2 linked regions of the Granulicella sibirica genome follow. The protein of the gene in region 1 binds, or shares a complex with, the protein of each later gene. Links are inferred from orthologs where the notes say so. Each region holds a gene or a part of one and is shown in the gene's direction. Other genes may lie near its edges.

The links.
Region 2: the proteins of uvrB (region 1) and GRAN_RS06120 are in contact, whole or in part, in a crystal structure (PDB 7EGT), measured with the Thermus thermophilus proteins. The link is inferred for Granulicella sibirica from one-to-one orthologs. Residues at the interface, in WP_096411307.1 of Thermus thermophilus: Glu23, Leu25, Arg26, Asp27, Gly28, Glu29, Arg30, Phe31, Arg55, Glu326, Asp327, Phe328, Glu379, Ser382, Gln383, His398, Gly400, Arg401; in WP_096412145.1 of Thermus thermophilus: His654, Arg656, Phe657, Gln666, Asp668, Glu669, Lys680, Arg681, Leu682, Ser683, Lys685, Tyr686, Ala687.

Annotation. Positions count from the first base shown.
Region 1 is NZ_RDSM01000002.1:1,322,570-1,336,690, reverse strand. The notes cover bases 5,394-8,343. They hold uvrB (excinuclease ABC subunit UvrB), read left to right. Parts: upstream 5,394-5,849; coding sequence 5,850-7,838; downstream 7,839-8,343. Other genes in these bases: GRAN_RS16470 (DUF418 domain-containing protein), read left to right, coding at 8,010-8,343; GRAN_RS16480 (histidine phosphatase family protein), read right to left, coding at 5,394-5,813. Also shown: GRAN_RS16505 (cytochrome c-type biogenesis protein), read right to left, coding at 1-421; GRAN_RS16500 (heme lyase CcmF/NrfE family subunit), read right to left, coding at 414-2,477; GRAN_RS16495 (response regulator), read right to left, coding at 2,553-2,921; GRAN_RS16490 (sodium:solute symporter family protein), read left to right, coding at 3,142-4,944; GRAN_RS16485 (hypothetical protein), read left to right, coding at 4,954-5,205; more of GRAN_RS16480, read right to left, coding at 5,217-5,393; more of GRAN_RS16470, read left to right, coding at 8,344-9,428; GRAN_RS16465 (HAD family hydrolase), read right to left, coding at 9,425-10,123; GRAN_RS16460 (DUF4097 family beta strand repeat-containing protein), read right to left, coding at 10,175-11,032; GRAN_RS16455 (efflux RND transporter periplasmic adaptor subunit), read right to left, coding at 11,099-12,298; transcriptional repressor LexA, read right to left, coding at 12,369-12,974; GRAN_RS16445 (response regulator transcription factor), read left to right, coding at 13,292-14,116. UniProt on the Escherichia coli protein: The UvrABC repair system catalyzes the recognition and processing of DNA lesions. A damage recognition complex composed of 2 UvrA and 2 UvrB subunits scans DNA for abnormalities.
Region 2 is NZ_RDSM01000001.1:1,453,415-1,467,920, forward strand. What follows is about bases 7,217-10,551. They hold GRAN_RS06120 (UvrD-helicase domain-containing protein), read left to right. Parts: upstream 7,217-7,594; coding sequence 7,595-10,351; downstream 10,352-10,551. Other genes in these bases: GRAN_RS06115 (hypothetical protein), read right to left, coding at 7,217-7,387; GRAN_RS25765 (hypothetical protein), read left to right, coding at 10,407-10,551. Also shown: GRAN_RS06070 (amidase), read left to right, coding at 1-485; GRAN_RS06075 (hypothetical protein), read right to left, coding at 482-1,030; GRAN_RS06080 (DUF2157 domain-containing protein), read right to left, coding at 1,027-2,205; GRAN_RS06085 (ATP-binding cassette domain-containing protein), read left to right, coding at 2,442-3,227; GRAN_RS06090 (sulfite exporter TauE/SafE family protein), read left to right, coding at 3,490-4,275; GRAN_RS06095 (DUF971 domain-containing protein), read left to right, coding at 4,289-4,708; GRAN_RS06100 (DUF3050 domain-containing protein), read left to right, coding at 4,711-5,520; GRAN_RS25840 (hypothetical protein), read right to left, coding at 5,628-6,257; GRAN_RS06110 (LOG family protein), read right to left, coding at 6,347-6,889; more of GRAN_RS06115, read right to left, coding at 7,025-7,216; more of GRAN_RS25765, read left to right, coding at 10,552-10,562; GRAN_RS06125 (amino acid permease), read left to right, coding at 10,737-12,263; add (adenosine deaminase), read left to right, coding at 12,273-13,313; GRAN_RS25405 (hypothetical protein), read right to left, coding at 13,321-13,491; GRAN_RS06135 (RidA family protein), read left to right, coding at 13,679-14,131; GRAN_RS06140 (DUF5715 family protein), read right to left, coding at 14,153-14,506. UniProt on the Escherichia coli protein: A helicase with DNA-dependent ATPase activity. Unwinds DNA duplexes with 3'-5' polarity. Translocates on single-stranded DNA with 3'-5' polarity. Initiates unwinding more efficiently from a nicked substrate than double-stranded DNA.

The DNA of each region.
Region 1 (14,121 bases):
GAACGGTGGCCCCGTATTTTGCGGCGAACCAGTTGAGGATCAGGTTGTCAGGGCCGCCGGGGTTGAGCTGGGTGTGGAGCTCGTCGATCATCACCGGGGAGACGGGGCAGCCCACGTGATTGCACTCGAGTAGGATCTGGGTGCAGCCGCAGGTGCAGATCATCTCGTGGCCGAGTTTGTTAAAGCGGGCTTCCGGGGTGGCGGCTGCTCCGAGGAGGGCTATGGTCAGGGTCAGCAAAACGGCGACACTGGTCCAGCGACGTTTGGTGAGAACAGGCAACGACAACCGCAACGGAAGACGCAGATTCCCTTCGGGAATGACAACCAAAGTGCCGCGTTCTGACGGCTTGTCGCTTGAGACGAACGGCTTGGCGTTGGCGAGCAGGGCTGTGAGGCGAGCTCCAGCGGACGTACTAAGCATGGAGGACCTCGGGGGTTTGGGACTCAGGGACTTGGCGGGTGCGGGTGGCACCGGGCTTGAGGGCGGGGACGAGGGCGAGGAAGGTTCCGGCGACTACGATGGCGACGCCGATCCAGATCCAGGCGATGAGGGGGTTGATGAAGACCTTGATGATGGGCTTGTCGGTGTCGGGGTTCTTGCCCTCGTAGATGACGTAGAGGTCATTTTCGAGGGTGGAGTGGTTGGCCACCATCGTCGCGTAGGTCTGGCTGGCGTTGTAGAAACGCTTCTCGGGGTTGAGGCGGGTGATGTGGGACTTGCCTTTGTAGGCGTCGAGGATGGCGAACTCGGTGTCGTAGTTGGGGTTCGAATCCTGGGTGAAGCTCTGGCAGACAATGCGGTAAGGACCGATGAGCATGGTGTCGCCAAAGCCCATCTCCTGCTCCTTCGACTGGTTGAAGGCTCCGCCGGCGATCCCGATGAACATGACCACGATGCCGAAGTGGACGAGATAGCCGCCGTAACGACGGGTGTTGCGATGGGTAAGGGTTACGGCTGAGGCGAAGAGGTTCTTGCCGGTCTGGGTGCGGACCACGGCCATGCCGCGGAGGAACTCGGACGAGATGGCGGTGACGACACCGGCGCTGAGGGTGAAGGCCATGAGCGAGAAGATCGTCGCGTGCATGTCGTCGCCATCGTTCCAGGGGCGGATGCCGGCGATCATGAGGCCGACGAGGGTGACGGCCATGGCGATGCCGGGGAGGACGAAGTTGCGGCGGATTGCGCGGATAGAGGTCGAACGCCAAGCGAGCAGGGGGCCGAGACCGGTGAGGAAGAGAAGGAATAGACCGATGGGGATGTTGACGCGGTTATAGAAGGGCGCGCCGACGGTTGCTTTTTCACCCTTAACGTACTCGGAGAGAACAGGGAAGAGGGTTCCCCAGAGGACGGTGAAGCAGGCGACGAGGAGGATGAGGTTGTTGAAGAGGAAGCTGGACTCGCGGGAGACGAGGGATTCGAGGCGGTTCTCGCTGACGAGATGGTCGCGGTTCTTGAAGAAGGTGAAGAGGCAGACGGCTAGGACGATCAGGATGAAGCCGTAGAACCACTCGCCGATGGAGGACTGGGCGAAGGCGTGGACAGAACTGACTAGACCGGAGCGGGTGAGGAGGGTTCCGAGGATGGTGAGGAGGAAGGTCGAGAAGATGAGCCAGACGTTCCAGTTCTTCATCATGCCGCGCTTCTCCTGCATCATGACGGAGTGCAGGAAGGCGGTTCCGGTGAGCCAGGGCATGAGGGAGGCGTTTTCGACGGGGTCCCAGCCCCAGTAGCCTCCCCAGCCGAGGACGGAGTAGGCCCAGTGGGCTCCGAGGAAGATACCGCAGGTGAGGAAGAGCCAGGTGACCATGGTCCAGCGGCGGGTGATGTGGATCCACTTTTCGCCGGGGTAGCGCATCATCAATGCGCCGAGGGCGAAGGCGAAGGGAACCGAGAAGCCGACGTAGCCGAGATAGAGCATCGGCGGATGGATGACCATCTCGGGGTACTGGAGAAGGGGATTGAGGCCGTGGCCGTCCTGGGCCAAGGGGCCGGGCTGAATAGCGAAGGGTGGTGCGGCGAAGTTCAGGAGGAGAAGGAAGAAGACCTGGACGCCGGAGAGGATGGTTGAGGCATAGGCGGAGAGGCGGACGTCGACGCGATGACGGATGCGAAGGACGAAGCCGTAGGCGCTGAGGAGCCAGGCCCAGAGGAGCAAGGAGCCTTCCTGACCGGACCAGAGGGCGGAGAACTTATAGGCCGGGTGCAGGTCTCGGTTGGTGTGGGCGAGGATGTAGGAGACAGAGAAGTCGTTTGTGAAGGCGGCCCAGGCGAGAGCGAAGGCGGCGCAGGTCATCACGACGAAGGTGCTGATCCCGGCGCGGCGCGCGGTTTCGCCTAGGCGGCTTGAGGTCTGGTCGCCTGTGGCGAGAGACGGGCGTCGCAGGGCCAGGGCGCCAGCGGCGAGGGTGTAGACGCTCAGAGTAAGAGCAAGAAGGAGAGAAAAGCTGCCGAACTCCGGCATGGGATGCGTTGGCATGGGTTCACTCGCACCCTATTCTCTCAACGAGAGAGATAAAGGGCAATGTTCCGCTGCTTACCGCACAGATGGAGCCTAGTTTTTTTTGAGGAGGTCATGCACGGTGGCGAGGAGGAGATCGGGAACAAGAGGCTTGAGGCGGAAGGTGATGTTGAGGCCTTCGTAGGCATCTTCCGCTTCCTCGAGACCGCTGATGACCAACACAGGCAGGTCGGGATGGCTCTTGCGAAGTTCACGGACGAACTCGGCACCGCTCATGCCCGGCATGATGTGGTCAGTGATCACGAGGCGGATCTCCTCGGGGAATTCGTTTCGCTGAAATTGCTCGAGCGCCCGGACTGGGTTCAGGGCAGCGATGACAAAGTAGTCAGCCCGCTTCAGAATGGTCTGCCGCGTGGCGGCCTGAATGGCGTTGTCATCAATTAGCAGTACGGCTGCGCTCATCGTGCCTTTCACATCTCTGGTTCGAGTGCCGCGACTGCGGAAGGAATACACCTAAAGTTCGGCTTTGTAACTCTGATGCAGAAAGGTGCTTTCTGGCTGCTTGTCCGGAACGCACAGTGGATGGTTGGTTCGTTCTGGACTGGCTGGGTCAACTCAAGTAGTCTCACTCGCAGGATGGGAGCCGCAGTGCTCTCGTAACTCTATGATTTAGCAGGCAGACGTGAATCTTGGCTTTATCGATTGGCTGATCATGCTGGTGTACTTCGTGTTCGTTTTGGGAATTGGTTTTGCCCTGAAACGCTATATGAGGACCAGCCACGACTTTTTTCTCGCGGGCCGGTCGATTCCGGCGTGGGTGTGTGGGCTTGCGTTCCTGTCGGCGAACCTGGGGGCGCAGGAAGTCATCGGGATGGGCGCGTCGGGGGCGAAGTACGGGATCATCACGAGCCACTTTTACTGGATCGGCGCGGTTCCGGCGATGGTGTTCGTCGGGATCTTCATGATGCCGTTTTATTACGGTTCGAAGGCGCGGTCGGTGCCTGAGTTCCTAAGAATGCGATTCGATGAAAAGACGCGGGCGGTGAATGCGTTCTCGTTTGCGGTGATGACGGTGTTCAGCTCGGGCATCTCCATGTATGCGATGGCGCTGCTGATCCAGACGCTTGGGCTCTTTCATGGGTTGATGCCGGATAAATACATCTTCCATGTGTCTGTTGTGCTGTCGGCGGTGATCGTGCTGGCGTACATCTTCCTGGGCGGGTTGACGAGCGCGATCTATAACGAGGTTCTGCAGTTCTTCTTGATCGTGGCAGGGTTTGCGCCATTGGTTTGGATCGGGCTGCGGAACGTGGGTGGGTGGCATGGGATTCAACAGAAGCTTCCGGCGACGATGACGCACTCGTGGCGGGGGATGCGGCATGCTTCGACGAACTCGCTTGGGGTGGAGTGGGTGAGCATGGTGATGGGGCTCGGGTTTGTCCTGAGCTTCGGATACTGGTGCACGGACTTCCTGGTGGTGCAGCGGGCGATGGCTGCGGATTCGGAAGAGTCGGCGCGACGGGTTCCGCTGATTGCGGCGATTCCTAAAATGTTCTTTCCATTTCTCGTGATTTTGCCGGGGCTGATCGCGGTGACGGTGACGTCGCATGCGACGCCGGGGCTGCATGAGACAACTTCGCCGATGACGGCGGGAGTGGATGCGGGGGCGGTGCCGGAGAAGCACTACCTGGGGCTGATTCCGGAGAAGATGGATCCGGTGAGCGGGAAGCCGGTGGTCGATGGGAAAGGGCAGCCGATCTATAACTACGACCTGGCGATTCCGGCGATGCTGCTGCACTACTTTCCTACGGGGATCCTGGGGCTTGGATTGACGGCTTTACTTGCCAGCTTCATGTCGGGGATGGCGGGGAATGTCACGGCGTTCAATACGGTCTGGACTTACGACATTTATCAGTCATACATCAACAAGCGAGGGACGGATGCGCACTACCTGTGGATGGGACGGATGGCGACCATCGGGGGCATTGTGCTGTCGATTGGAGCGGCCTATGCGGCAACGAGCTTCAATAACATCATGGATGCGCTGCAGTTGATCTTTTCACTGGTGAATGCGCCGCTATTTGCCACGTTTCTGCTGGGGATGTTCTGGAAGAGGACGACGGGGCACGGGGCGTTTGCCGGGTTGCTGGCGGGGACTGCTGCGGCCCTGGCCCACCATGGGTTGACGCTACCTGTGGAGGATGCGCCGGGTTTGCATGGAGCGTGGCTGCACCTGGTGCATATCTACCCGAGTGATATGGCGCAGAACTTCTGGACGGCTATCTTTGCCTTTTCGGTGAACATGATCGTGACGATTGCGGTGAGCCTGGTGACGGAGCCGAGGCCAGAGTCGGAGCTGGTTGGGCTGGTTTATTCGCTGACACCGAGGCCGGTCGAGGGGCATCTGGAGTGGTATGAGAAGCCGGTAACGCTCGGCATCGGGGTGCTGGCGCTGCTTGCGGCGCTCAACCTGGTGTTCGCTTAGGAGATTGGGATGGGACTGGATATACGGATTCCGCTTGGGCTGCTCTTCCTGCTGACGGGCGGGATCATGGGGCTCTACGGGCTTTTCACGCGCGGGAGCGAGATTTATGGGAAGTCGCTCGGGGTGAACCTCAACATGACGTGGGGCGCGGTGATGTTTCTGTTCGGGCTGGGGATGTTCCTGGTGGGGCGGCGGGTGAAGTGGCAGGATGACCCTGTGACTCCGCGGCCGTGGGAACGGGGTAAGAAGCCGCGGAGGTAGGGGGATTCGGGTTAGCCGCCGAAGCCGCGGTTCCAGTGCTGGATGACGCGGGTGGTGCGCTCGTATCCGAGAACGCTGACGCTTCCGGTTCCGAGGCCGAGGAACTCGCCTCCGCCGGCGGAAAGGCCGATCCAGCGGGCGGCAAGGATGCGAAGGATGTGTCCGTGGGCGAAGAGGGCGACATTGCCGCCTCCGGCGGTTCCTGCGGCCTCGAGGGCGCGGGCGATGACGCCGTCGGCGCGCTCGCCCACGTGGTCGACAGGCTCTCCGTCCGTGATGTGGGCTGTCCAGATGGAGAAATCGGGCTCGGTTTTTCGAATCTCGGGCGTGCTCTTGCCTTCGTAGACGCCGTAGTCCCATTCCATGAGGCCCTCGTCGACGTGGGCGTTTTCGATGAGGCCGGCGATGCGGCAGGTCTCCTTGGCGCGGGCCATGGGGCTGGTGAAGACGGCGACGAACTTGGTGTCTCTGAGGAAGGCTCCGAGTTCCTTGGCCTTCTCGCGTCCGTTCTCGGTCAGGGGGATGTCGGTCCGGCTGGTGTGGGCGCCGCTGAGACTCCACTCGGTTTCGCCGTGACGCATCAGCCAGAGTTGGGTTCCTGCACTCATCGCTTGTTTCCTCCGTGAATAAACTATCCTATAAGGATGGACTTTCAGCTAACGACCACGTACAAACCGCAGGGCGATCAGCCGCGGGCGATCGGGGAACTGGTTTCGGGGATCAATGCAGGGGAGAAGGAACAGGTGCTCCTCGGGGTAACGGGCTCGGGCAAGACGTTCACCATGGCGAAGATTATCGAGGAGTTGAACCGTCCGGCGCTGATCCTGGCGCACAACAAGACGCTGGCGGCGCAGCTTTATCACGAGTTCAAGACATTCTTTCCGAACAACGCGGTGGAGTACTTCGTCTCGTACTACGACTACTACCAGCCGGAAGCTTACATCCCTTCGGGCGATCTCTTCATTGAGAAGGAAGCGACGATCAATGAAGAGCTGGATAAGCTGAGGCTCTCGGCTACGCGCAGCCTGTTCGAACGGCGGGACGCGATCATTGTCAGCTCGGTGAGCTGTATTTATGGTCTAGGGTCGCCGGAGGCTTACTACGGCATGCTCCTCCTGCTGGAGCGTGGGCAGAAGATCAAGCGGGAAGATATTACGCGGCGGCTGGTCGAGATTCTTTACGAACGGAATGATGTGGACTTTCGGCGCGGGACGTTTCGGGTGCGTGGCGACATCATCGAGGTGTATCCGACGTATGACGAGTCCGCTTACCGGATCGAGCTGTTCGGGGATGAGATCGACTCGCTGTCGCAGATCGATCCGCTGTTCGGGACGGTGAAGCAGAAGTACTCGCGTCTGCCGATCTACCCGAAGTCGCACTACGTGGTGCAGCCGGAGAGGAAGAAGACGGCGAGCGATTCGATCCTGGCCGAGATGGAGTGGTGGGAGAAGGAACTCGAGGGGCAGGGAAGGCTTGTTGAGAGCCAGAGGATCCATCAGAGGACCCGGTATGACCTCGAGATGATCAAGTCGGTTGGTTACTGCCATGGGATTGAGAATTACTCCCGGCACTTCTCCGGACGGCTTGCGGGAGAGCCGCCGCCGACGTTGCTTGACTACTTTCCACGGGACTTTCTCTTGTTCATCGACGAGTCGCACGTGACGGTTCCACAGTTACATGGCATGTGGCATGGAGATAGAAGCCGTAAGCAGAACTTAGTCGATTATGGGTTTAGGCTGCCGAGCGCGATGGACAATAGACCCCTTCGTTTTGAGGAGTTTGAAGGAAGAACGGGGCAGATTATCTATGTCTCGGCTACACCTGGTCCGTATGAGCTGACTAAGTCAGCGGGTGTTGTCGTTGAGCAGATTATCCGGCCTACCGGGTTGATCGATCCACAGGTAGAGATACGTCCGGTTAAGGGACAGATCGATGACCTGCTTGCCGAGATAAGGGATCGCACGAGCAAAGATCAGCGCGTATTGGTAACCACATTGACCAAGAGAATGTCCGAAGATCTCGCGAATTATTACACCGAAGTTGGAGTGCGCTGCAGATATATGCACTCAGAGATCGAGACGCTTGAGAGAATCAAGCTGCTTCGTGACCTGCGAAAGGGTGAGTACGACGTGCTGATCGGGATCAACCTGTTGCGCGAGGGGCTAGATCTGCCTGAGGTTTCGCTTGTCGCGATTCTAGATGCGGATAAGGAAGGCTTCCTGCGCTCCCAGGGATCGTTGATTCAGACGATCGGCCGTGCAGCGCGTCATGTCGAGGGCCGGGCGATTCTCTATGCGGACAAGATGACGGACTCGATGCAGCGGGCGATCAACGAGACGGACCGTCGGCGAGAGAAGCAGATTGCGTACAACGAAGAGAATGGGATTACACCTGCCTCGATCATTCGTCCACTTGAGATGGGGCTTGCGGGGATCCTCAAGGCGGACTATGCCGACCTGACGGATGAGGCGGAAGGTATGCCGGAATTCTCAACCCAAGCTGAATTAGATGCTTACATCTCGAAGCTGGAATCGGATATGCGCGAGGCGGCTAAGAAGTTCGAGTTTGAGAAGGCAGCCAAGTTAAGAGACACGGTAAGAGAACTTAGGACCAAGGAATTTTTATTTAGCTGAGATGGCGAAGAGGTGCTATGTTTCCGTGACGGGATTGACCGTTGATATGTGATGTGCGACCGAACGATACGAGAACGATGCGATCTCCAAAGGCACCTATGTTGCACTTTCCAGGATCTGGGCCCGATTGTTTGAACACTGTTTCGCTGGGGTTGACGGATGGAGATGGCATTGGCTGTAGCTGAAAGTGAAAGTAGCCTCGAGTTCGACCGAAGGGTGGTCGGGTTAGGTGCCGAGGAAGAGCTTGCGGGTCCGCCTCACGTCGATACGCTTCGGCCAGTGACGCAGCAGGAGCGCATCAGCAGCATGGATGTCCTCCGGGGCTTCGCTCTCATGGGCATCCTCGTGATGAACATTACGAGTTTCGGTCTTCCCGGCTGGGCTTACACAATCCCAGTTTCCACTGCACTGCCTGTGTTCGATGGACCACATTGGCGCGTGAACACGATCATCTGGTTCCTGCGCTGGGTGCTCGCGGAAGGAAAGATGCGTGGGTTGTTCTCCATGCTGTTCGGGGCGGGGGTGATCCTGTTGACTTCGCGGGCGGAGGCACGTGGCGGCGGGGATCGCGTGGCAGATATCTACCTCAGGCGGAACATGTGGCTGGTCGTCTTCGGCGTGCTGCACGCTTACCTCATCTGGGATGGGGACATTCTTTATTTCTACGGGATGACGGCGCTCCTGTTTCTTTATCCCTGCCGAAAGCTCAAGGCGAAGACGCTGATCTGGACGGCAGCGATCGTGCTCCTGGTGAACGGGATCATCGGGTCTGGACGAATCGTCGATGCGCGGCTTCTCGAAAAGAGAGCGCAGCAAGCGGATGCGGCTTACCGAGCCGGGAAAGGGCTGACACCGGATCAGGCCGAGGCGATCACAGCCTGGCATAACTGGCATGACTCAGTGCGGCCGCCGAAAGAAAAGTTGCTGAAGGATGAGAGACGGGTCTGGGGAGGATACCTGTCGGAGCAGAGGTACAAGGCGAGAGAGGTATTCGATACGCAGACGCGGGATTACTATCTCGGGTTTGGTGATGTGCTTGGGTTCATGCTGCTTGGAATGGGGATGTTTCGGAATGGCTTCCTGACGGCCAAGCTGAAGACGAAGACGTATGTGACGTTCGCGGTTGTCGGGCTTGGGATCGCATGGCCGCTCGTATTTGCGGGGTGTTGGATTGCGTGGAAGAGCCACTTCGATCTCTTCGAGACAGAGTATGGGCTCTTTCTGCCGTACGACATCGGTCGTGCAGGTGGGACGCTTGGGACTGCGGCTCTCGTGCTCCTAGTGGTTAAGTCTGGCGCGATGGGATGGCTGACGCGGCGGATCGCGGCGGTTGGGCAGATGGCGCTGAGTAACTACCTGCTGACGAGTACGTGCTGCCAGATCCTGTTCGTCTGGAGTCCGTTGAAGTGGTATTCGAGACTGGAGTACTACCAGCTTTACTTCGTAGTACTTGGTGTGTGGGCGTTGAACCTGACGTGGAGTACACTTTGGCTGCAGTACTTTCAGTACGGGCCGATGGAGTGGGCGTGGCGGTCGCTCACGTACTGGCGACGGCAGCCGATGCGCCTGCTGAAGACAGCGACTGCCTAGGCGAAGAGGGTGGCGGGCCACTCGGTGGGTGAATCGACTGTTGCTTCAGGTTGAGCGGCGGCCAGGGCGTGTGGCGAGAGTCCGAAGGTGCAGCCAAGGGAGCGAGCGCCGGCATTGCGGGCGGTGAGAATGTCGACGTCCGAGTCGCCGATCATAACAGTCTGCGCCGGGGTGATGGGTTCGGCATTGGGGGCTAAAGCGTTGGCTTCGGCGATCAAGGTTTGAATGCCGTGTGGGTCGGGCTTCTTGGTGTGGAAGGAGTTCCCGCCGTAATTCTGGAAGAAGAAACGATCGAGGCCGAAGTGGGCGCAGATGTCTCGCGAGGGGTGGACGGGCTTGTTCGTGAGGACGGCCATGGGGACCGTGGGGTGGGCGCCACGGATCGATGCGAGGGCTTCGAGGACGCCGGGGTAGACGTAGGTGAAGTCGAGCTTGTGGATGCGATAGTAGTCGAGAAAGAAGGAGATCGCCTGGTTGAGATGAGATTCTTCTACCTGATCCGGATCGCCGAGGGCGCGGCGGATGAGCATCGAAGCTCCGTCGCCGATGTAGCTGGCTATGACGGCGTCGGGGAGGGCGGAGCGGCCGAGGTGAGCGAGGGTGGCGTTGACCGAGTTGCAGAGATCCTGACGGGAGTCGATCAGGGTGCCATCGAGGTCGAAGATCAGGAGGCGGGGATTGGCCGTAACAGTCATTCCTCTCAGGATACGAGAGTTGATCGGATCCTGAGAGGAAGGTACCGGGTGTTACTTGATTTCGATATCGCCGGAGCCGGTGCTGGCGCGTAGGTTGGGGCCTCCGCCGTTGACGGAGGCGGTCAGGTGGTGGCCGTTATTGTTCGCCATCTGGCTGACCGACTGCTGGACGCGGATGCTTCCGGAGCCGGTGCTGGCGTTGACGTTGAAGCGGGCATCGTTGCCGAGGGTGAGGCGGATGGAGCCGGAGCCGGTCTGGAGACGCCAGTCGGTGGCGGGGCGGCCGTAGATCTCGATGTCGCCGGAGCCGGATTCGGCCTGGAGGCCGCCATTGACACCGTGAGCGCGGATGCTGCCAGAGCCGGTTTCAAGCTTCGTGTCGCCCTGGGCGGACTGCTCGAGCTCGATGTCGCCGGAACCGGAGTGGAGGCTGGCGGAGCCGTGGACGCCGCGGATGCGGAGGGAGCCGGAGCCGGTTTCGGCGCGGACGCTCTGGGCTACGTCCTGGGTTTCAATGTCGCCGGAGCCAGTGAAGGTGCTGAGGATGGAGTTGCGGGGGAGGGTGATCTCATAGTCGATGGAGATGTTGCGGAAGAGATCGCGGGTCTGGCGCTCGCCGATGATGAGGTCGTTGCCGTTCTGGTGGATGGGTGGGTTGTCGGCGATCTCTTGCAGACGGTGATCGATGTCATTCGAACTTGAAAACCAGCCGCCATTGCTGGAGTGGATGTGGCCGGTGACGTGGACCTGGTTGTCGTTGCCGGGATGGATGTGAACGTAGCCGGAGCCGGTGGATACGGAGACGTTGGGTGCGTTGCCGGTGGGGACGGTGCGGTCGAAGTTGCGGTCTGCAGCGAAGGCGCTGGTGGAGGCCAGGGTTAGGGTCAGGGCGATGGTCTGGATTTTCATGATGCTCCTTCGTGCGGCCTCGATGTGTGATTCGTTGGATGCGTCGTGCTTTTCAGATTACTGCTGTTATTGCTGGAGGACGACGGGGTCGTCCTGCTTGAGGCCGGAGATGATCTCGGTGCGGGTGCCGTTGGAGAGGCCGGCGATGACGGGGAGCTTGCGGCGGCCGGTTTTCTCGTTGGGATCCGGGACTTCGATGGTGGCTTTGCGGTCCTTATCGTAGAGGACAGCCTGCTCGGGGACGGTGAGGACGCCCTTATGTTCTTCAAGGAGGATTTCCGCGTTCGCGGTCATGTTGGCCTTGAGTTCGCCGCCGGGGTTCTCGATGGAGATGCGAGTGTCGAAGGTGGTGACGTTGTCCTTTTCCACACCGAGCGGCGTGATCTGAGTGACGCGACCGAGGAAGGTGTGGTCACGGAAGCTTTCCACCTTGATGCGGGCCGGCTGGTTGAGGTAGATCTTGCCGATGCCGGCCTCGTCGACTTTGCCCTGAACGTAGACCTGGCTGGTGTCACCGACAGTCATGACGAGGGTAGCGGTCGAGCCGAGGACCAGGATGGAGCTGACGGCGTCGCCGACCTCCACGTCACGGGAGAGCACGGTGCCGTCCATGGGGGAGATGATGGTGGTGTAGCCGAGCTGCTCTTCGAGCTGCTTGAGGGAGGCCTGCGCCTGGGCGACCTGCGCCTGAGCCTGGCGGAGCTTGGCGATGTCGACCGTGATTTGTGCGAGGGCTTTGTCGCGGGTGTTGGCGGCGGAGAGGTACTTCTGCTGAGCGTCGTCCAGGGCCTGCTGGGAGACAACGCCGGCGGAGGACATCTCCCGGGCGCGATCGTAAGTGTGCTTGAACATCGGAAGGTCGGGGGCTTCGGCATTGACCCGGTCGAAGGTGATGGCTGCATCGGCGGCGTGGGCATTCGACTCAGCGGCGGCGAGCTGGGCCTTCTGGGCGGCGACCTGATCGAGTATCTCCTGCTGGTCGAGCTGGGCGAGCACCTGGCCCTTGGTGACGTGGGCGTTAACGTCGACGAAGAGCTTGGTTACGATGCCTGATGCCTTGGATTTGACCTCAACCTTGGTGACGGGCTGCACCTTGCCGGTCGCGACGACGGAGTGGGCAACGTCTCCGCGCTCGACCTTGGCGATCTGGGAGGGCTCGAGCTTGGTCTTGCTGCCGCGAGCGATGGCAGTGACCGCGAGGCCGCCTACGGCGACGACGACGACCGGAATCCAAATCCAGAGCTTCGAGCGCTTCTTGTTGTTCATGGTGCGTTTACCCCTTCGAGTGGCGACAAGGGGTGATACGCAGAGTATGGCCAGGCAGTTCCGTGAAAACTCAGGCGTACTTGCGGAGTACTCCGAGGACCTTGCCCTGGATGCTGACGCTGGCGGCGGGGGCGTAAATGGGGGCCATCTCATTGTTCGAGGGCTGGAGACGGATCATGCTGCCTTCACGATAGAAGCGCTTGAGGGTGGCGTCGGCACCGTCGATCAGAGCGACGATGATCTCACCTTCCCGTGCGGTGCGGGTGCGCTCGACGAGGACGTAGTCGCCGCTGACGATGTGTTCGTCGCGCATAGAGTCTCCACGGACCTCGAGGGCGAAGACTTCGCGGTTACCGATGATGTCGCCGAGGGAGATAGATTCGGCGGTTTCGATGGCTTCGACGGGTCGGCCCGCAGCGATGCGCCCGAGGAGCGGGAGGCGCTCAAAGCCTTTCTTGCTGGTGCGGGTGGGGAGGACGTCGATGGATCGGGAGCGGTTGTGGGCTCGCTGCAGGAGGCCCTTGTTCTGGAGGTTGGTGACGTGTTTATGCACGGTTGCGAGCGAGTTCAGGCCGAGGCCGGAAGCGATCTCCTCGTATGACGGGGAGTAGCCGTTCTTCTGGGTGAATCCGGAGAGAAAGTCGATGACCTCTTTTTGCCGCCGCGTGATCGCCATGCGAATGATTGTAGCGAATAAAAAGCGAACCAGAGAACTTTCTTGCGTTAGGCGGGACCAAAGTTGCATACAGGCCCGCAGCCCATTTTGGGATTGGCCGATCGTTGTTCTGTTTCGGTCCCTGGTTTATCGGAACCAAGGTAATCGTTCCTTGCTCTCTATCTGCCAGGGAGTAATCGTAATAACCAGATTGTATGGATGACCGAAGTCTTTCCGAATAGATTCTGATCTCCAAGGTGGAAGTCGCCTTTTGTCGTTGCCGGACGTTTCGATGGGCAGAGCGGGATACAGAGAAATGAGGCCAAGAAGTGAGACAGATGCGGGTACTTGTGGTCGAAGATGATGCTGCTTTGGGGCTGTTTCTGCAAAAGGGTCTTGCGATGGATGGGCATGAGGTGGCCCGGGTTGGAGATGGAGATGCGGCGCTCGAACACGTGGCATCCGAGAGGCCGGATTTGATGGTTCTGGACCTTGGGCTGCCGAAAAGAGATGGCATGGATGTGCTTCGAGGCATGCAGGGGTTGTATACGGCCATGGCGGTGATTGTGCTCACGGGGCGGGCGCAAGTGGAGGAGCGGGTTCAATGCCTGAACCTCGGGGCGGACGACCTGCTGATGAAGCCTTTCTCGCTGCACGAACTGACGGCTCGTTGCAGGGCTCTGCTGCGACGGAGAGAACAGTTTGCCGATCCGCTTCTGCGGTCCGGCGACCTTGTCTTGAATCGCATGGAGCGGAAGGTAACGAGGGCTGGGGCGGTGGTGGAGCTGACGACGAAGGAGTTTGCGCTGCTCGAATTTCTGATGCAACGGCAGGGCAGGTGTTGCGGACGGAGCGAGTTGCTGCGTGAGGTCTGGCAGATGTCTCCGGATGCGGGGACGAATGTGGTGGATGTGTATGTGAACTACTTGCGCAAGAAGCTTTCTGCAGCATGCCCGGCGCTCTCGGATGCGGCGACGGTGACGGTGATCGAGACGGTACGCGGTGAGGGGTACCAGATCGGGTCCGGAGTGGACCTCCGGCCCGGAAGTGTGGGGAAGAAGGAACCGGCACGAGACGAGATGGGCGAACGACGCGCGTCTCCTGCGATCGATACAGTCGGTAGGCCGTCCCCATGGCTTCCAGGGGTGCGCATTGTTGCCTGAGCGGC
Region 2 (14,506 bases), on another replicon or contig:
GGTCGATTGTGCCGGTGCTGGAGGCGGAGGCTGCGGCGGCTTTTGACGAGTTGACGCGGAGTGGGCAGGATGGGCTGCTGACGGGGCAGAAAGCCGGGGATTGGCCGAATACGTTTCGGGTGGCGCGGTTTTATTCGGCGGTGGATTATGTGCAGGCGATGCGGGCCCGGACGCTGGCTGTTGGGCTGATGGCGGAGTTGTTCAAGACGGTGGACGTGATTGTGACGCCTTCTTCGGGGACGCAGTTGTCGGCGACGAATCTGACGGGGCAGCCGGCGGTGATTGTGCCGAATGGGGTGCGAGGGGAGGATGCTCCTGTGCCGAGGGTGACGGAGGATGGGGCGGCGGAGAATGTTGGTGGGCCGGGGACTCCGGTGAGTCTTACGTTTCTTGGGGCTTTATATAGCGATGCGCGAGTGGCGTCTTTCGCGAGGGCTTACCAGGAGGCTACGGGGTTTCACCGGCTGAGGCCGGGGTTGGCTTAGTTGAAGTGGATGGTGGTGAAGCGGCCGAGGGTGGACAGGGCTAACTGGATGGGCCGGGGTGGGCCGGTTTTGGGGACGGTGACTTCGACCCATAGGTCTTCGCCGGGCTTGAGGGGGAGTGGGGTTTTGGCGGTGTCTGGGATGTAGAGGGGTACGGTGACGTGGGTGGGGACACGATCGCAGGGCTGGCCTTCCGACAGGGTAATGAGCTGGGTGGCAGGTCTGCGGTCGGCGAGCCGGGCCTGGTACTTGCCGTCGTTGAATTCGAGGGACGCGTTCCAGCTCCAGAAGCCGGGGCCGACGCGTCCATCCGGGAATCGATAGCCTGGACGGCGATGGGCGGGGTCGCGGGGGAGAGCGCAGGCATCGGCGAGGAGTTGAAGGGAGAGGTAGCGGCCGCGGAGCGGGGTGTTGGGATCCCAGGTTCCGGCGCGGACCCAGACGCGTGGGCGGGTGTGGCGCTCGTAGAGGTACTTGCCCGCGATGCTGAGGACGAGAAGAAACTGAACGAGGGTGAGGATGACGGCGGCGCGGAGGGGTTTCATGGGTTCACCTCGGGCGTCGCGCTTATAGACATGGCGTTTACCAGGCGACGCCGGGTCTGCTCGAGGGCCCATCCGCCGGCGAGAAAGAGGACTCCGAGGACGATGAGGCCGAGGGAGCGATTGAGCTTGTCCATGACGCTTGAGAAGTAGAACCAGGCGACGGTGAGGGCGAAGGCGACAATGCCGTAGTTCACCAGGGCCGGGCTGAGGATGTGGACGCCCCACCAGACGAGAAAGACGGCGGAGGCGGCGACGAGAGCGTAAGCGAGGAGGTTGGGTTCGGATGTGGTCCAGGGATGGGCGAGCGTGCCGCCGTTTTGAACCGCCTGAGCCCAGGGGAGTGCGTAGGCGAGCGCCGCTGCGATGGCCGCGGGTGGTGCGCTGCGACGGTCGGCCAGCCAGCCGCAGGCGATCACGGCGAGGATGAGGGCGGCTGCCAGGATCTGGCCGGATACGGGGAGGAAGCCGGTTTGTGAGAGGAAGGAGTTGTTCCTCCAGGCCTCTTCGGCGAGGAAGCCGATCGAGACCGGGGCGAGAATGGCTCCGGCGGCGAAGAGAATGCCGAAGACGGCGCGGCGGCGGGAGCGCAGGAAGGCGGCGAGGTAGACGATGGCGAGGACGAGACCGGCGCGGGCAAGGTATGTGTTGGCGACGGTGTAATTCTGGGCACCGTCGGCCCACTCGCAGGCGATCCAGGCTGGAATGAGGAGGAGGGTGAGGGTCTGCTGGAACTGGTCGCGGAGGAGAAGCCATCCGGCGGCGGCGCAGAGAGCCCATAGGAGAATGGCGGCGGGCCAGTGCTCCTGCATGTTGAAGATCTGGCCGATGAGGGCGATGGCCGCGCCGCAGGAGACGGTGCCGACGGCGTGCATGGCGGTGGCGAGGCCGGGGAAGCGCTGGTGGACAAGGAGGCCGATGCCGTGGAAGAAGGCGAGCATCGACAGGACGAGGGTGAGGCGGGAGGTGGGCGAAAGCGCGTCCCAGTGGGCGGCGACAAAGAGGAGGACTCCGGCGGAGAGGAGGATACAGCCAAGGATGAGAGCGAGGAGGACCTGCCACTGGCGGTTGGCGGGACGGGCATGGGCGGATTCGTAAGCCCGGATGCGGGCCGCGGTGGGGTCGTCGATGAGGCCGGCGGCCTGCCAACGGGTGAGGAGGCTTTCGGGGGTCTCCATGGGGGGAGTAGAGCAGATGCTTCTGTGTGGGTAAAGGGGAAAGATAGTGGGGGTGGGGCGGCGGGTAAGGCAAAGGCAAACGCAGATTCCCTGCGGGAATGACAACCAGAGAAGCAACGGCAGCGGCAGATTCCCTTTGGGAATGACAACCACATGGGCAAGGGAGCGACCGTTCAACGGCAACGGCACCGCGATGGGCGCAGCGCAACTGCTACCATCCGGAAATGTCCGGGAAGATGTCCGAGGGGTTGCTGGTGGAGGCGCGGGGTTTGGTGAAGGAGTATCCGCGGGGGGCGGGTGTGGCCCGGGTGGTGGATGGAGTTTCGTTCTCGATTGGCAAGGGCGAGACGCTTGGGCTGGTGGGGGAGTCGGGGTCGGGGAAGAGTACGGTGGCTCGGATGCTGTTGAGGCTCGTGGAGCCTACAGCGGGTGAGGTGCGGTTTGATGGGGAGGATGTGCTCGGTGCGCGTAAAGGCGAGTTGCGGGCGATGCGGCGGAAGATGCAGATCGTCTTTCAGGATCCGTATGCGGCGCTGAATCCTCGGATGCGGGTGTCGCAGATCCTGGCGGAGCCGTTCGCGATTCATGGGGAGAAGCCGGACTGCGGTGTTGAGGCGCGGGTGCTCCAGTTGCTCGGCCAGGTGGGGCTGGAGGCGGGAGCGCTGCGGCGTTACCCGCATGAGTTCTCCGGCGGGCAGAGACAGAGGATCAATATCGCGCGGGCGTTGGCGCTGCGGCCTAAGTTTCTTGTGCTGGATGAGCCGGTGAGCGCGCTCGACGTGAGCGTGGGGGCGCAGGTGATCAACCTGCTGAAGGATCTGCAGGCGTCGCATGGGTTGACGTATTTGTTTATCTCGCACTCGATGCCTCTGGTGCGGTATCTGTGTGACCGGGTGGCGGTGATGCAGGGGGGACGGCTGGTAGAGATGGGAGATGTCGAGCAGGTCTGTTCGGCGCCGAAGGATGCCTATACGCAGAGGCTGATTGCGGCGACTCCGGTGATGCCGGGTGAGGGTGGCTGAGTTGTTGGTTTGACGGAGGACGCAACAGCCCGCGATTTGACGGTTTGGGTTTCCCACCTTAGCCGACGATGAGACTGTCGGCGAAGATGGGGCACCCGGCTTTACCTGGGATGCGCGGACGCGGAGAGTACAAGGGCAAAAGCAACGGCAGACGCAGATTCCCTTCGGGAATGACAACCAGAAAGACAAGGGCAACGACGTTATCGAGGGCCAGGGCGGCGGTGGAGGCCCCTGGTGCGGGGTCGCCTACAATGAAGAGAGAATGATTTCTGGATTAAGTACGCACTGGAACTTCGTTTGGCTGGTGGCTGCCTCGTTTCTTGCCGGGGTGATGAACGCGATGGCGGGTGGGGGCTCGTTTATCTCGTTTCCGGCGATGATCGCGATGGGGGTACCTCCGGTCGAGGCGAATGCGACGAATACGGTTGCGCTTTGGCCGGGTCAGTTGACCTCCCTGGCGGCGCTCCGCGGGGATATGCGGAAGGATCTGCTGCCGCTGATCTCGGTGGCTTCGATTCTTGGCGGGGTGGGTGGGGCGATTACGCTGCTGAAGACGAAGCAGGTGACGTTCATGCACCTGATCCCGTGGCTGATGCTTGGCGGGGCGCTGATCTTCGGGGTGAGCGGGCCGATTTCGAAGTGGCTGCGGTCGCGGTCGAAGGCACATCCGGATCATGTGGGCGAGAGGCCGCTGCCGTTGATGTGGGTGTTCCTGTGCACGATTCCGGTTTGCTTTTACATCGGGTATTTCGGCGCTGGCGGCGGGTTCCTGATCATGACGATCCTGGCGCTGTTCGGCGTGGAAGAGATGCACGTGCTGAACTCGCTGAAGGTTCTTGCGGCCTGCCTCTCAAACTTCTGCGCGATCGTGACGTTCGTGATCAGCGGACGGGTGCTGTGGCACTACTGCCTGATCTCGATGGTGTTTGCGGCGGGCGGCGGATGGGTGGGCGCGAAGTACGCGCGGAGGACAAACCCGGATGTGCTGCGGGCGATTGTGGTGTCGACCGGGTGTGTGATCGCGGGGTACTTTTTCTGGAAGGGTTGATGGAGCGTGAGCGATGAGTCATGAGGGAATTCGGATTGTGAGCCAGGAGCAGGCGGAGCGGGAGGCTCAGCCCGAGGTGAAGCTGCCTGTGGATGCGGTGACTCCGGCGAAGGTCAGGGTGATGAAGACGGAAGGGACGGGCGTCGAGATCGACTGGCGGGACGGGCACAGGAGCAAGTGGACGTTTGCGTGGCTGCGAGAGGCTTGTCCGTGTGCTACTTGCCATGAGGCAAGAGACGCGGATGGGAGGAAGCCGGGGATTCCAAAGGCGCAGCCGGCTACGCTGCTTCCAATGTTCAAGGAGAAGATTCGTCCGCTGGAAGCGAACGCTGTCGGGAAGTATGCGCTTCGGTTCAAGTGGAACGATGGGCATGAGAGCGGCATCTACTCGTGGGAGTATCTGCGGCGATTGCCGGAAGGAGCGGAGGTTTAGGGATGGAGATGGTGGGTTGGAACGATGCGCAGCCGGTGGCGCTGCAGGAGCTTGCGGAGAGGCTGAAGCCGCTTTATGTGCGACTGGCGGAGCATAAGCTTTATCGGACCTTTCGGTCGATTGAAGACCTGCGGCTGTTTATGGAGGCGCATGTGTTCGCGGTGTGGGACTTCATGTCGCTGCTGAAGACGCTGCAGCGTGGGTTGACCTGCGTTGAGGTGCCATGGGTGCCAAGTACGTTTCCGGTTTCGCGCAGGCTGATCAATGAGATTGTGCTTGGGGAAGAGAGCGATCTCTATGCGGGGAGGCCGGCGAGCCACTTCGAGATTTATCTCTCGGCGATGCGGCTTTGCGGGGCTTCGACGGCGGCGATCGATGGGTTTATCTCAGGCGTGCGGCGTGGGGTTGCGGTTGAGGAGTTGCTGGATGGGATTCCGGCGGCGGCCCGGGAGTTTGTCCGGACTACGTTTGGGTGCATTGCGACGGGTAAGCTGCATGCAGTGGCGGCGGCGTTTACGTTTGGCCGGGAGGATTTGATTCCGGATATGTTTCGGAGCTTCATTCGGGATCAGAATGAGGCTATGTCCGGGCGGCTCGAGATGCTGCGGTGGTACATGGAGCGGCATATCGAGGTCGATGGGGATGAGCATGGACCGATGGCGCTGCGGATGATCGCGGAGTTGTGTGGGTCAGATGAGGTTCGCTGGACGGAGGCGGGTGAGGCCGCGGAAGAGGCTTTGCTGGCGAGGATTGCGCTTTGGGATGGGATCGTGGTGGGGATTGAGACGGGGCGGCTGGTTGGGGTGAGATAGGAAGACAACGACTCCCCGTTGGGCGGCCTACGTTCCCACCCTAACCGACGGTGAAGCTGTCGGTGAGGGTGGGGCACCCGGGCTTTTTCGAAAAGCAACGGCGAAAGTTACTCGTTGGATTCGAGCTTTTGTTCCTGGTAGTGGCCGATGTGGTCGTAGATGGCTTCGGGGAATTTCAGGTTGCGGTAGAGGTTGCCGCAATCAGGATCTTCGGGATTGGGGAGGATGGGGAAGTCCTGCTCGCTCTGCCACTCGAGGATGCGGTCGCGCTTGGGTGGGTTGTAGTCGCGGCCTTCGACCTGTTTGAGCATGAGGGTGGCTTGCTCTTCGGAGAAGTCGCGATCCTTGGTGAGGTAGGCGAGGACTTCTTCATGGGGCATGAAGTGGCGGGCGACCATCGCGAAGACAAGGCGGCCGTAGTGGCCGATGTCTTTGCCTTCGTTGAGGGAGTCGAGGAGGTGGGCCATCATGGAGTCTTTGCGGAGCTCTGATTCGCCACCCTGGCCTGTGGCTTCTCCGGCTGTGCTCGGGGACGGTGGGTTCTTGAGGGCTGCGTCGTCGATGCCTACGTGCTTCGCGGTTGGGGCGGGCTTTTCACGGTGGCTGGCGGCTACGCCTTGCTTGAGCTTGGCGAGTTCGGCTTCGGCTTGCTCGGCGCGCTCGGTGGCGTGACGGAGGGCTTCGGATTGTTCGTCCACAATGACGGGTTGGTCGAGCACTACTTCGCGGTGTGCCATGTTGGTTCCTCACTTGCGCGGACGGCTGGATTCGCCATTTCTTCGCTACAATTGAGACGCGGGCTGGCGGCTGTGCGTTGTCTTGTGAGCTAGAGACCTAGTTGGGTGAGGGCGTCTTCGACGGTGTCGGCGACGAGGAGGATGGCGCGGTTGTGAGGCTTGAGGACGCGCTCGGTGACGCAGTGGTCGAGAAAGGCCAGGAGCGGGTTGTAGAAACCGTCGGTGTTGAGGAGGAGGATGGGTTTGGCGTGGAGCTTGAGGGTTTGCCAGGCGAGGACTTCGAAGAGCTCTTCCATGGTGCCGAAGCCGCCGGGCAGAATGACGAAGGCGTCGGCGCGGTCGCCCATCATCGCTTTGCGGGTGTGCATGGTGTCGACGATATGGAGCTCGGAGAGGCCGTCGTGAGCGACCTCGAGGTCGACGAGGACTTCGGGAATCACGCCTACGACGCGGCCTCCGGCGTTGATGGTGGCCTCGGCTACAGCGCCCATGAGGCCAACCTTTGCGCCGCCGTAGATGAGGCCGATGTTGCGGGCGGCGAGGGCGCGGCCGAAGGCTTCGGCCTGCTCGCGGTAGATGGGGCGGGCGCCTTCGGCCGAGGCGCAGAAGACGGCGATGTTTTGTATCGACATACTGCACCTATTGTCGCAGGGTCGAGTGAGAGTGGTGCGAAGGGGCAGGTCGGGGAGAGCGGATGGTGGCGCTCTCCCCCGGCTGGCCTCATGTTGGGTCGTCCATTGCCGCAGGCGACCGGGGTGAGTTGGTTGTTAGTTGAGGACGACGGTGCTGTCGTTAAGGGCGCTCGAGACTTCGCAGATGACGGCGCCGGCTTCACGCTTGTCGGTCTTGACGTTGTTGATGACGCGGGTGCCGTTGGGAAGCTTGAGCTCCATGGTCTGGCCCGCGGCTACGGTCATGACCTGGTCGCCGGCCTTGAGCTCGATAGGTGCGCCGGAGGAGTTGCGGACGTTGAAGTGGATGGTCTTGACCTTATCGCCGAAGAAGGCGTGGACAGACGGAGTGACGTGGAGCGACGACGCGAAGGCAGCGCTCGGAGCGAGGGTGACGGCGAGAGTGGCGAGGACGACGGCGGACTTCAGGGCGGATGCTTTGAACGATTTGGTCATCATGGCGATTCTCCGGTTTGGATCTATGTTGCGTATCGGGAAGAGGTGCCGGCCACCCTTACCGTCGCACTTGGTTATACGCAGTGAATGTGAGAAGGTTCCGTGGTTCTTATCGAACACTCTGTGAATTAAGTTGTCCGGATTCGTACAGGGTGGAATGGATTAGGTGTCCGGTGAATGGACGATTAAGATGGAGGCTGGAGTGTTGGCATGGCGTCTCACCTTCTTGAAAAAATGAATCCGCAGCAGCAGGATGGCATACAGTCCGTCGATGGACCGGTGCTTCTGCTTGCGGGTGCTGGCAGTGGAAAAACCCGCGTGATCACGCATCGAATCGCGTACCTGATCCAGGAGCGCGGGGTTCCCGCGGACTCGATTCTTGCGGTGACGTTTACGAACAAGGCCGCGAAGGAGATGGCCGAGCGGGTCGACAAGATCATGGGGCATACGTCGCTGGCGAAGCCTACGCTGGCTACGTTTCACAGCTTTTGCGTGAGGGTGCTGCGGCGGGATATCGAGGCGCTAAGAACCAATGGCGTGGGGCTGACGAAGACGTTCGCGATCTATGACGAGACAGATCAGCAGGCGGTGGTGAAGCAGGCGTTGAAGAGGCTTGCGATCGATGACAAGCAGTTGAAGCCTCGGGTCGCGCTTGGCCGTATTAGCTGGGCGAAGAACCACATGATCGATCCGCAGGAGTACTTCCTTGCATCGACTAACCCGATGGAAGAGAAGATCGCGCACATCTTCGAGATTTACCGGAAGGAGTTATTCAAGGCGAATGCTTTGGACTTCGACGACTTACTCCTTGAGACGGTAAGGCTGCTGAAGACATCGAGCGAAGTAAGAGATCGTTACAACCGGCGTTACAGATATCTTTTGATCGACGAGTACCAGGATACGAACAAGCCGCAGTACGAGTTGATGAAGCTGCTTGGGTCGCATGGGAATGTGTGCGTGGTCGGCGATGAGGATCAGTCGATCTATAGCTGGCGCGGCGCGGATATCAAGAACATTCTTGATTTCGAGAAGGACTTCCCTGCTGCGCGGACGATTCGGCTGGAGCAGAACTACCGGTCGACGCAGATCATTCTCGAAGGGGCCTCTGCCGTGGTTGCGCAGAACACGCAGAGGAAGGGGAAGAACCTCTGGACCTCGCGTGAAGGTGGGTCGCTGATTGGGTACTACGAGGCTCCGGATGGAGAAAACGAAGCACTGTTTATTGCGGACCGCGTGAATAAGTATTTGAAGACGGCGGGTGAGTCGGAAGAGGCTCCGCGATGCGCGGTGTTATATCGGACTAACTCGCAGTCGCGCCTCGTGGAAGAGGCGCTTCGGCGATATCAGATTCAGTACCACATGGTTGGGGGCTTCTCGTTCTATGACCGGGCTGAGGTCAAGGACATCCTGAGTTACATGAAGCTGGTGCAGAACACGAACGATTCGATTGCGCTGAATCGCGTGATCAACTCGCCGGCTCGCGGCATTGGGAAGACGACGATGGAGGTGCTGGAGAGGATTGCGCTCACCACCGGCATCAGTACGTGGGACGCGATTGCTCGGGTGATCCAGGATAAGCTTCTGCCGCAACGGGCGCTGATGGCGCTGGCTAGTTTTCGAAGGCTGATTGAAGATGCGCAGGCGATGCTTGGGACTGAGTTCGCGGAGAAGTTGGCTGCTGATGTTGGGGCTTCGGATGCTGCTGAAGTAGAAGATGCCGATGTCTCGTTCGGGTTTGGCGATGAGGCTGGGCCGAGCGAGACCGGAGCGGATGAGACTGCGGATACTTCGTTCGATACGAGTTTCAACTTTGGATTCGATTTTGGGCCGAGCGAGGAGATTTCGACGATCGCGGCGGAGAATGCTTCGGACTCGGATGCGGCGCATGGGATCGCGGCCGGCTTTAATCCGTTTGCTCCGGTGGTGCTCAAGAGTGCCGCGGCTACGAAGCGTGAGAAGGCTGCGGCGATAAAAGCTGCACAGGAAGAGCCGAAGGTGGAGGAGCGTCCGGCTTTCAGGAAGCCTGGGGATGCGGCTACCTTGCCGGAGTTGATCAAGTTTCTGAACGATCGCAGTGGGTACCTCCGGGCTCTTGAAGAAGAGGCTACGCCGGAGTCGTTTTCGCGGATCGAGAACCTGAAGGAACTTGCGAATGCGGCGCAGGACGCGCAGGAGCGCGGGGAGACGCTGCACGAGTTTCTGGATCACGCGGCGCTGGTGTCGGATGCGGACTCGTACTCAGCCGAGGCGCGGGTGACGCTGATGACGCTGCATGCGGCGAAGGGACTCGAGTTTCCTCTGGTGTTCCTGGCAGGCATGGAGGAGGGGTTGTTTCCGCACTCGCGGACGCTGGTGGATCCGACGCAGATGGAGGAGGAGCGGCGGCTCTGCTACGTGGGGATGACGCGGGCGATGGATACGTTGATCATGACGCGGGCGCGGTATCGGCGGCGGTATGGAAGCGACATGCCTGAGGGGAGCGTGGCTTCGCGGTTTCTCGAAGAGGTGCCTTCGAGGCTGGTGGAGGATCTGGGGAGTCCGGGGATGCGGCCTGCGTACAGGGCGGGGTCCGGGTATGGGGTCCGGGCGGGATATGAGGATGGGGAGCGGCACTACTCCTATGAGGACGAGGATCAGAGTGGGGGACGGGCGCGGCCTTCGGGTGCTCCGGGGGTGAATGGCCGGCCTTCGTATGCGGCTCGGGCGGGCGGGTCGGGATCGCTGGATAACGTCGCGAACTTCTTTGCGGCGCGCGGGCAGAAGGTCTCAAGGCCGAAGCTGGCGGTTCCGGAGCCTACGGGCAAGACGGGTTTGCAGCGTGCGGTTCGCGTGAAACACCCGAAGTATGGCGAGGGGATGGTAATTCAGCGGGAGGGCGACGGAGATGACGCGAAGATTACAGTACAATTTCAACAGCACGGCGTGAAGAAGCTGGTGGAGAAGTTTGCCCAGCTCCAGATCCTCTAATGCGCGCCGGGCAAAAACTCCGACATTCTGTATGTAGAAAGATTGGCATCGACTCATGGCGAATACAAAGAGCATTACCGACACCCAGGAACGCAAGAAGATCAAGCGCGCGGCTCGCAAGAAGGCGGCCCCGAAGGCTCCGCGTACGGGTGCTCGTGGCGAAAACAAGCAGAAGCTGAAGAAGGCTGCACGCGGTCAGAGCAAGCGCTAGCTTTTTGGGCGGCTCCTTGGCGGGAGCTGCCCTGCTCTAGACCCGCACCAGGGACACGAAGTGTGAAGCACGTAACGCCCGAACCATAGCCTTTCCCACAACCGGGAAGACCTCAAGATTCAGGGAGCGAGCACACTGGCCCGGCAAATCTTCGCAACGAAGTCCATCGACAAACTGATTCGAGAGTCTGAGCGGCCGGAACACGCGCTGCGCAAGACGCTTGGTCCGGTCTCTTTGACAGCTCTGGGCATCGGGGCGGTAATCGGGTCGGGGATCTTCACTGTCATCGGCACGGCGATTTCTGGAGATATGTCTTCAGGGGCGGTTTCGGGGAGCGTGCTGAAGACCCCGGTTCTGGACTACATTCTGCATCACTCCGCACTGGCTGGACGGCCGGGAGCGGGGCCCGCGCTGGCGTTGTCGCTTGTGCTGGTGGCGATCGTGTGTGCGTTGACGGGGCTCTGCTATGCGGAGCTGGCGTCCATGATTCCGATTGCGGGGTCGGCTTATACGTACACCTACGCAACGATGGGCGAGCTTGTGGCTTGGATCATCGGGTGGGATCTTGTGCTCGAGTATGCATTCTCGAATATGAGCGTGTCAGTGGGGTTCGCGGCGCATGTTGTCGATCTGATGGACTGGCTTGGGCTGCGGCTGAGCCCGAAGTGGCTATCGCCGGCTTACCTGCCGCAGGGTCTGCAGGATCTGGCCGGGAAGGACATTTATCTGCCGGGCTGGCATTCGGGCTTCAATATTCCGGCATTTCTCGTGGTGATGCTGCTTTCAGTTGTGCTGGTGCGGGGGATTCGGGAGTCGGCGCGGACCAACAACATCATGGTGTTGTTGAAGATCGTGGCGATCCTGCTGTTTGTCTTCTTTGGGATCGGGTTCATTCATCCCGGGAACTATCACCCGTTTTCTCCGAATGGCTGGTCGGGCGTGCTGACCGGTGGGTCGATCATCTTCTTTACGTATATTGGGTTCGATTCGGTTTCGACGGCGGCGGAAGAGTGTAAACAGCCGCAACGGGATGTGCCCATCGGGATTCTGGCGACGCTGATCATCTGCACGATTTTGTACTGCGCGGTGGCGATTGTGCTGACGGGCATTGTGAAGTGGGACACGATGGTGGGCGACGCGGCTCCGGTGGTGAACGCGCTGAAGAAGCTATCGGTGCTGCCGGGTGGGCACAAGCTGCACTGGGTTCGGCTTGGCGTGCTGTGCGGGGCGCTGCTTGGGATGATCTCTTCCCTGCTGGTGTTCCAGATGGGGCAGGCCCGGGTTTGGTTTGCGATGTCGCGGGACCGGCTGCTGCCGGACTGGTTCAGCGTGATTCATCCGCGGTTTCGGACGCCGGCGAATGCTACGTGGTTTGCGGCGGTGCTGGTGGCGATTCCGGCGGGGCTGTTCGATGTTGGGACGTTTGCGGAGCTATCGAACATCGGAACACTGTTTGCGTTTGTGCTGGTGTCGGTGGGGGTGCTGGTGTTGCGGTATCGGGAGCCGGCGCGGCGGCGAGGGTTCCGGGTGCCGCTTGGGCCGGTGATTCCGATGCTCAGCATCATCTTCTGTACGCTGCTGATGGCAGGTCTGCCGATTCTTACGTGGCTGCGGTTCTTTGCGTGGCTGGTGATCGGGCTGGGAGTTTACTTCCTTTACAGCAGGAAGCGGAGTGAGTTCTACCCCGGGCCGGGCGCGTAAACTATAGGGATGGCACGTCGGATTCCGAAACCTGAGCTGGAGCTTGAGCCGGAGGTATGGCTCCGCAAGCTTCCTAAAGTGGAGCTGCATCTGCATCTTGAGGGCACGATTCTGCCCGAGACGCTGGTTGCGCTGAGCGAGCGGCATGATGCGGAGCCGTTGACGCTCGCGGGGGCTCAACAGCTTTATCGCTATGCCAACTTTCATGGGTTTCTGATGGCCTTCAAGGCAGTGACGGAGAGGCTGCGGACCCCGGATGACTACGAGTTCATGACGTACACCATGGTTCGGGAGCTGGCGGCGCAGGGTGTGGTGCATGCTGAGGTGTATATCTCGTTCGGGATTCTGAACCGGCAGGGGCGGCTTGCGGTCGATGACGTGATGTTGGCGATCGAGCGGGGGCGGACGCGGGGTGAGGCGGAGTTTGGCACGACCGTTTACTGGCTGATCGATGCGGTGCGGCACTTCGGGGTCGAGGAGGCGGCGGTTGTGTTTCGGGCGGCGGCGGCCATGCGGAAGGAGTTTCCGAGCATTGTTGGGATCGGGATCGGCGGAGATGAGGCGCGAGGTGGGGCGGATCTCTTTCGGGAGCTCTATGAAGAGGCTCGGGAGGCTGGGCTACGGCTGACGGCGCATGCGGGGGAGTCAACGGGGCCGGCTAGTATCTGGTCGGCGATCAATATCGGGGCGGAGCGGATTGGGCATGCACTCACGGCGAAGGAAGATCCGGAGCTGATGGAGGTGTTGGCCGAGAAGCAGATTCCGCTGGAGATGAACGTGACGAGCAATATCCGGACGGGGTGTTGCGCCGACTTCGACGCGCATCCGGTGAAGGAGTACTTCGATCGCGGGCTGATGGTGACGCTGAACTCGGACGATCCGCCGATGTTCGGGAGCAACCTGCTGGGCGAGTACATCCTGGCGTACGAGCGGTATGGGTTCACGCTGGAGCAGATGCGGGAGCTGGCGGCCAACTCGGTCGAGGCGAGCTTTCTGCCTGCGGAGCGGAAGATTGCACTGCTCCAAAAAGTAGAGCAGTTCGGCTGGTAGGTTCGGGCTAATCGCCCAGCAGCTCGCGCTGGTGGAGCATGTGGACGAGCTGGTGGCGCTTCTCCTGGACTACACGCTGAAACCAGGTGCGTTCAATGGGTTCGAGTCTCCGGATCTCGCGTTCGAGGTCGTGGATCCTGCGGTCAAGTTGTTGTTTGGCGTCTTCCTGAATTTCCATGGTGGAGAGACTATCGACACATTATGATGGGGCAAAATACCACGGAAGCGTCAGGTCTCCGCCTGCTTGCCGGCACGAAGGCTCACGTAAGGGATGCGGATGCACCCGACGACGCTGATGTCACCCCACCCCGGAAATTCCACTTCCTTCGAAGTGAGAAGATGTATCAGAACACAGGAGACGAACGATGAAGAATCACACTGTTGCCTTTGCGAAGCGAAGCCTCTTTCTCGCTGCCCTCATTGCCCTTTGCGCCTCGGCCTCAGCGTCCGCGCAGAACAAGGCTATCGGGTTCAAGCAGGGCATGCCCTTCAGCAACGCCTACGTCGCAGGCAACACCCTCTACGTCGCCGGTCAGCAAGGCCCCGATGAGAATGGCAAGGTGACCGGGACCGACATCACCCTGCAGACGACCAACACCCTCAACATCATCAAGAAGATCGTCGAAGACGCCGGCTTCAAGGTCACGGACATCGTGAACGTCACGGTCTACGTAACCGACCTCGCCGATGTGCCAGCTATGAACGCTGTCTACAAGAAGCTTATGCCCGACCCCAAGCCTGCCCGTGCGACGGTCAAGGTCGCCGGACTGATCGGCGACGCCAAGATCGAAATCTCCGCCATCGCCGTCAAGCAGTAATGACGCGCGTGGCTCTGGCGGCTACTCGAGGGTGGCCGCCAGGGCCGGCGTAACGGTTCGGTGCGTTGCGATGACTCGCGGCGGGGCTACCGACATGGGCGCATACCGCTTGTAGACGCTGAGATGAAAACAGGCCTGCTGAAACTCCTCTTCGACATCGATGCGCCCGTCGTCCAGAAGCGGCGTGAGGTAGAGGCGCATCCAGGCGATCTCCGCCTGCGACATTCCCTTCTTCCCAAGATCAATTGCCTGCCCCGTCAGATGGGGTGACGCTGCCTCCCCATCCGCCTGCGCCGCGTTGCCATTCGTCCGCATCAACCTCAACTGAAATGAAACAGTGCGCACGGCCGAGTTGATCTGAAGCGGCGCATGGAA